Regions from separate parts of the Pseudoalteromonas sp. CST2 genome, predicted to be linked through region 1. Evidence: predicted binding sites of a transcription regulator. Region 1 holds the regulator's gene; the other holds the start of a gene.

The links. The regulator MetJ, encoded in region 1, represses methionine synthesis genes. The targets are predictions, from matches to a motif close to TAGACGTCTAGACGTCTA.
Region 2: a site for MetJ is predicted at 1,686-1,703, ahead of metK (methionine adenosyltransferase). Genes of this name have one in related genera too.

What each region holds. Positions count from the first base shown of each region.
Region 1 is NZ_JAQREO010000018.1:16,390-20,297, forward strand. It holds gene metL (bifunctional aspartate kinase/homoserine dehydrogenase II) at 1-1,036, opposite strand, end outside; gene metB (cystathionine gamma-synthase) at 1,043-2,290, opposite strand; gene metJ (met regulon transcriptional regulator MetJ) at 2,559-2,879, shown strand; gene PSH41_RS18050 (malic enzyme-like NAD(P)-binding protein) at 2,941-3,908, opposite strand, start outside.
Region 2 is NZ_JAQREO010000001.1:495,974-499,881, forward strand. It holds gene PSH41_RS02245 (hypothetical protein) at 1-124, opposite strand, end outside; gene metK (methionine adenosyltransferase) at 433-1,584, opposite strand; gene tkt (transketolase) at 1,889-3,880, shown strand.

The sequences.
Region 1 (3,908 bases):
CTTGATGCGTTGCACCCGCGGGCACAACTAAGTATGTATCGCCGTTGTGTATAAAATGATGAAGGCTGTGCTGAATAAGCTGGCTAACATGCGCCACTTCACCCGCGTTAAGGCCTTCAACGAGCAGTAAATCAACGTTTTGTAATGTAGTAATAAAACGTTTTTGCTTAGCTTTGCCTTGTTTTACAATATCGGTAGGGGCAGTTTGCACATCAAAACTACTACGTACAGCCAGTTTAATATTACTGTTTTTTAAAGGCGAAAGCGTTTTAGCATGTAAAACAGGGTTACCCAATCGAGCTAATAAGTTAGCTTGTTCACGGCACACCTTGTTGTACTTAATCGCCTTTTCAACTTTACGTGGGTCGGCACTAAATACCCCTGGCGTATCAGTCCAAATACATACATTTTGTGCGTCGCAATAATTGGCTAATAAGGTGGCGCTGTAATCACTGCCATTGCGCCCAAGCGTAACTGTTTTACCATCAGCACTTGCTGCGATAAACCCTGTTACTACGTTAATTTTATTTGCATCAATAACTTGGCTGCATTGCTGTTTGTTTTGCGCATGCAAAAGCTCCCCGCTTGTTACACTAAACAGCGCTCTAGCATCATGAGCACACGCTTGAATGTTTAATTGCGTTAAATAGGCTGCCAATAATCGCGCAGACCACAGCTCACCATGCGCCAGTAAGGCCGCCTCTTGCAACTGCTGCTTACTGACTTGCTCCGCTACATCACTTAGCTCTTGCGCTAACACAGCTAAAGCCGTGTGTTTAGCATCGGCTTTTAATAACTCTTCAATTAATGCTGTTTGGTGATTACTCAATTGCAGCAAAATATCAGCCACAGCTTGCTTATCTTGTTGTTGATAACTTTGCCACAGCGAAACCAATGTATCGGTAGTTTTACCTGCAGCAGATACAACCACGCAATCGCCAGGCTGTGTGTGGCCAATAATTATTTTTGCCACACTTTGATAGCGCTCGCCCGAGCTTAAGCTCGAGCCGCCAAATTTATGTACACTTTTTACCATACTCAATCACCACAAAGCTGGATGAGCAGCCTGCTGCTTTACATCACCATTGGCATTGCCTGCAGCTTTGCCAACACGCCCTACATTTTTATTTTGCCCAGGTTTAACTAAGTTAAATACACGCTCAAAATCAGCCAGTAGGTCTTCTATATCTTCAATACCGACCGAAATACGAATTAGCGTATCGCCCACACCCGCCTCTAAACGTGCTTGAGCTTCCATACCTGCGTGAGTCATAGTCGCAGGATGACAAATTAAACTCTCAACTCCACCTAGCGATTCTGCTAAGCTAAATTCTTTAAGGCTTGTTAAAAACGCCGCGGCATCATTCACATCGCCTTTAATATCAAAACTAACCATACCACCAAACCCAAGCTGTTGGGCTTTAGCAAGCGCATGTTGAGGATGCGATTCAAGGCCTGGGTAGTAAACTTGGCTAACATACTCAGAGCTTTCTAGGTATTTAGCAATTGCCAGGGCATTTTCTTGGTGCTGTTTTAAACGCACATTTAAAGTACGTAAACCACGTAACGTTAAATAGCTATCAAATGGTGCGCCGGTAATACCAATGTTATTGGCCCACCAAGCAAGCTCATCACCAAGCTCTTGTGTTGCAGCAACAACTGCACCGCCTACAACATCAGAATGGCCGTTTATATATTTAGTGGTTGAGTGCACAACAATATCTACGCCAAACTTAATTGGGTTTTGTAATGCCGGTGATAAAAAGGTGTTATCGGCGGCCACTAATGCACCGCACTGTTTTGCTATATCCGTCACGGCTTTAATATCCGTTAGGCGCAGCACAGGGTTACTTGGTGTTTCTATCCAAATTAATTTAGGTTTGATGGTTGAAATTTGTTCTAGGCTTTCTGGTTTAGTTAAATCAAGTACTTTAAGTTTAAGCAAGCCGCGCTTTTCTAACGACGTAAATAAACGGTAGCTGCCGCCATAACAATCGTGAGGAATAACCAATGTATCATCGTTATTTAATAACTGTGTGGCTAAGTGCACTGCTGCCATGCCCGTAGCAGTAATAATTCCGCGTGCGCCACCTTCAAGCTCTGCTAGAGTGTCAGCTAAAATATCGCGATTAGGATTACCACTGCGTCCATAGTCGTATGCGCGCTTAGTATCAAAATCGGCAAACGAATAAGTCGTCGATAAATAAATTGGCGGTACAACGGCGCCATGATGTTTATCGGCATCAACCCCATTTCGTACAGCAATGGTTGCTTTGTTTTTTTCGCTCATATTCGTCACCTGATTAGTTTGGATGTTTAGACGTCTAAAAGAGTAAGTTATCCATTATAATAAGTCAAAGCTTTTAAAGCTCTAGATGGCTAAAAATAACAGACGCGTAAAACTTCAAGAAAGCTGTATTTACTATTACAGCCAGCTTATTAAGATAGATTGCTATCTATTATTTGACTATCTTTTTTAAAACGATAGAATTTCACGCATATTTACACGCTTTTTACGCCGTGTGAGAAATTAATAATCTGAGGCAACGATACATCTTATGGCTAAATGGAATGGTGAGTATATTCACCCATACGCAGAACACGGGAAAAAATCAGAGCAAGTTAAAAAGATCACCGTTTCGATCCCGCTAAATGTATTAAAAGTATTAACTGATGAGCGTACACGTCGTCAAATAAACAACCTGCGTCATGCAACAAACAGCGAGTTACTATGCGAAGCGTTTTTGCATGCTTTTACAGGCCAGCCATTACCTAATGATGATGACCTACGTAAAGATAACGCAGAAAAAGTACCTGAAGAAGTTAAAAAAATAATGCAAGAAATGGGTTTAGAAGTGCCTATTTTAGACGAAGAATAAAACGTCTTTTTAAACAAAAAAACCTCAGCATGCTGAGGTTTTTTTGTTTCAGCGCTATATATTACGCCATATAATTTTCCGGTAAGTCAATTTGTGCCACGCCCGACTCAACAGCAGCAATAGCAACCGCCTTGGCTATACGTGGTAATAAACGCGGGTCCATCGGTTTAGGAATAATGTAGTCTGCACCAAATTCGAGCTTTTCTACACCCGCTGCTTTTAATACTTGCTCAGGCACTGGCTCTTTAGCAATACTACGAATAGCTTCGACAGCGGCTATTTTCATTTCATCGTTAATTGCGCTTGCACGTACATCAAGTGCACCACGGAAAATAAACGGGAAACATAAAACATTATTAACTTGGTTAGGGAAATCAGAACGCCCCGTTGCCATAATTAAGTCTTTACGTGCACTGTGCGCAAGCTCAGGTGCAATTTCAGGATCTGGATTTGAACATGCAAACACCACTGGCTTATCAGCCATAAGTTTTAGATCTTCAGGTGCAAGTAAGTTAGGACCCGATACACCTACAAACACATCAGCATCAGCAATTACATCTTGTAGAGTACGCTTATCGGTATTGTTAGCAAAAAGCTGTTTGTATTCGTTTAAGTCATCGCGGCGAGTATGAATAACCCCTTTGCGGTCTAGCATATAAATATGTTCGCGCAGTGCACCACACTTAATTAACAGCTCCATACAAGCAACCGCTGCAGCGCCTGCACCTAAACATACAATAATGGCATCTTCTATTGATTTGCCCTGCACTTCTAAGGCGTTAAGCATACCTGCCGCAGTTACAATAGCGGTACCGTGTTGGTCATCATGAAAAACCGGAATACTGCAACGCTCAATAAGTGCTTTTTCAATTTCAAAACACTCTGGCGCTTTAATATCTTCTAAGTTAATACCACCAAACGTGTCGGCAATATTAGCCACTGTATTTATAAAGTCTTCGGTGGTGCGATGCTTAACTTCAATATCAATAGAATCTAAGCCAGCAAAACGTTTAAATAAAAGCGACTTAC
Region 2 (3,908 bases), on a different contig from region 1:
CATTAAAAAACTGAGTTACTTTATCTTCAGACGTTTTTAGCTTACTTGCTAAATTTACGCAGGCCGTTTTAGCCTCAGTGCCCTCGGCGAGTCCTACAAACATAACGCGAAAATTATTGGCCATTTACTTATCCCTTAAGCTTTTATTATACAAAGAGTATATACCTAAAACCGTGCGAAATTCGAGGGCTAGCTAATACCAATTTAATTCAAAACACGATTAGTTTAGCGTATTAAATAGCGCACTGACTGCGTTAAAATTATTTATATAAAATAACTGTACGCCGTAAATTCCTTTGTTATTGCACTATTTTTTGGGTGCTATGATAAACAACTAAATTAATGCAATTGATATAAAGCGCATAATTAGTCTTTGCTTTAGATATAAAAACGGCCCTTAAAAGGGCCGTTTATTATTTAATGCATTTTGGCTTAAAGGCCAGCAGCTGCGCGAAGTGCGTCTGCTTTATCTGTACGTTCCCATGGGAATTCGTCACGTCCAAAGTGACCGTATGCCGCTGTTGGTTGGTAGATAGGGCGCTCTAAATCAAGCATTTGAATTAAGCCGTAAGGGCGTAGGTCAAAGTGCTCACGAATAAGCTCAATTAAACGACCTTCTTCAAGCTTGCTCGTACCAAAGGTTTCAACGCTGATAGAGGTAGGCTCGGCTACACCAATTGCGTAAGATACTTGTAGCTCACACTTATCAGCAAGGCCTGCAGCCACTACGTTTTTAGCTACGTAACGTGCAGCGTATGCAGCTGAGCGGTCAACTTTTGATGGATCTTTACCTGAGAAAGCACCACCACCGTGACGTGCCATACCACCGTATGTATCTACGATGATTTTACGACCCGTTAAACCACAGTCGCCCATAGGTCCGCCAATTACAAAACGACCCGTTGGGTTAATGAAAAATTTAGTCGCGCTTGTAATAAGCTCTGCAGGAAGTACCGGCTTAATGATGGTTTCCATCACGGCTTCTACTAAGTCATTTTGCGAAATTTCTTCAGCGTGCTGAGTAGAAAGTACAACTGCATCAATACCTACTGGCTTGCCGTTTTCGTATGCAAAAGTTACTTGAGATTTTGCATCTGGGCGTAACCAGTTAAGCTCGCCGCTTTTACGTACTTGCGCTTGGCGCTGTACTAAACGGTGTGAGTAAGTAATTGGCGCAGGCATTAGTACTTCTGTTTCGTTACATGCATAACCAAACATTAAGCCTTGGTCGCCAGCACCTTGTTCTTCTGGGCTAGTACGGTCAACACCTTGGTTAATATCAGGAGACTGCTTACCAATTGTGTTTAAAATTGCACACGAGTCTGCATCGAAACCCATGTCTGAATGCGTGTAGCCAATTTCACGTACTGTTTTACGTGTAATTTCTTCAATATCAACCCATGCGCTAGTGGTAATTTCACCACCAACCATAACCATACCGGTTTTTACGTAAGTTTCGCACGCAACACGGGCATGAGAGTCTTGCTCTAGGATAGCATCAAGTACCGCATCAGAGATTTGATCGGCGATTTTATCCGGATGACCTTCAGAAACAGATTCAGAAGTAAATAAATGTTTTGCCATTGTATTTCTGCTCACAAATATTGCGCTTCACAAACGTCGGTATTAGCGCTAAAAAATTAAGGGGCGTATTTTATCTAAAACAAAACACCTTGCATAGTGTTTTTACGCCTAGACGTCTAAATAAAATGAGTAATAACTTTTTGGTCTTAAAAAATATTCATAATAGCCCATTTTTATGGGGTTTTTAATTGCACACTGCACCCACATTAAGTAAGAATGGTTGCTATAACAGCTCTTAAGTTACTTAAGGGTATTAACGAACACATAAGTACCCGCGCAAATACACATAAAGGTAGGAGAATTCATGCCATCTCGCAAAGAACTTGCAAATGCTATTCGCGTCTTGTCAATGGACGCAGTACAAAAGGCCAAATCTGGCCACCCTGGAGCCCCAATGGGCATGGCCGATATCGCAGAAGTATTATGGCGCGATTATCTAAAGCATAATCCAACTAATCCAGAGTGGGCTGACCGTGACAGATTTATTCTTTCAAATGGCCACGGTTCAATGCTTATCTATTCTCTATTGCACCTAACTGGTTACGACTTACCACTTGATGAAATTAAAAACTTCCGTCAAATGCATTCTAAAACGCCAGGCCACCCTGAGTACGGTTATGCACCGGGAATTGAAACTACTACGGGCCCGCTAGGTCAGGGGATCACAAACGCGGTAGGTATGGCGATTGCTGAAAAAGCGCTTGCTGCACAATTTAACCGTGAAGGCCACGACATTGTTGATCACTACACATATGCATTTATGGGTGACGGTTGTTTAATGGAAGGTATTTCTCATGAAGCATGTTCACTTGCTGGCACATTAGGTCTTGGCAAGTTAGTGGCTTTTTGGGATGACAACGGTATTTCAATCGATGGTGAAGTTGAAGGTTGGTTTAGCGACGATACACCAGCACGCTTTAAAGCGTACGGCTGGCATGTAATAAGTGACGTTGATGGCCACGACAGCGATGCTGTTAGTGCTGCAATAGCAGAGGCTCAAAGTGTTACTGACAAACCATCACTAATTTGTTGTAAAACAGTGATTGGTTACGGTTCACCTAACAAATCTGGTAGCCACGATTGTCACGGCGCGCCATTAGGTGATGACGAAATTACAGCGTCTCGCGAATTTTTAGGCTGGTCTGGCGGTGCATTTGAAATCCCTGATGATATTTACGCACAGTGGGATAGCAAAGAAAAAGGTCAACAGCTTGAATCTAGCTGGGACGAAAAATTTGCAGCATACGCAAAGGCATACCCAGAGCTTGCAGCTGAATATAAGCGCCGTATTAATAACGAACTTCCAGACGATTGGGCTGAAAAATCTCAAGCGTACATAGAGCAACTACAAGCAAACCCTGCAAATCCAGCATCTCGTAAAGCGTCACAAAATGCATTAAATGCATTTGGCCCGTTATTACCAGAATTCATGGGTGGCTCAGCCGATTTAGCTGGCTCAAACTTAACAATTTGGGATGGCTCTAAAGGGTTAACTGCAGACGATGCAAGCGGTAACTACGTTTACTACGGTGTACGTGAGTTTGGTATGTCGGCAATTATGAATGGTATTGCCCTTCATAAAGGCTTTATTCCTTACGGTGCAACGTTCTTAATGTTTGTTGAATACGCAAAAAATGCGGTACGTATGGCTGCGCTAATGAAGCAACCAAGCATTTTTGTATACACGCACGATTCAATCGGCCTAGGTGAAGACGGTCCAACTCACCAACCGGTAGAGCAAATTGCGAGCATGCGTTTAACGCCAAACTTATACAACTGGCGCCCGTGTGACCAAGTTGAGTCGGCAATAGCATGGCAACAAGCTATTGAGCGTAAAGACGGTCCTACATCACTTATCTTTACTCGCCAAGGCCTTGAGCAACAAGCGCGTGACGCTCAGCAATTAGCAGATGTTAAAAAGGGTGGTTACATCCTTAGCTGTGACGGCGAGCCAGAGCTAATTATTATTGCTACAGGTTCTGAGGTGCAGCTAGCACAAGACTCTGCAACAGAGCTACGCAGCCAAGGTAAAAAGGTACGTGTTGTATCTATGCCATGTACTGATGTATTTGAAGAGCAAAGCGCACAGTACAAAGAAAGCGTACTACCGGCAGCCGTTACACGCCGCGTAGCAGTAGAAGCTGGTATTGCTGATTACTGGTACAAGTACGTTGGCCTAAACGGTGCAGTAGTAGGTATGACTACCTTTGGTGAGTCGGCACCTGCTGGTGAGCTGTTTGAGTACTTTGGCTTTACAGTAGAGAACATTGTAAATAAAGCAAACGAGTTGTTTTAACCGTTAGCTATAATATTTAAAAGCCCGC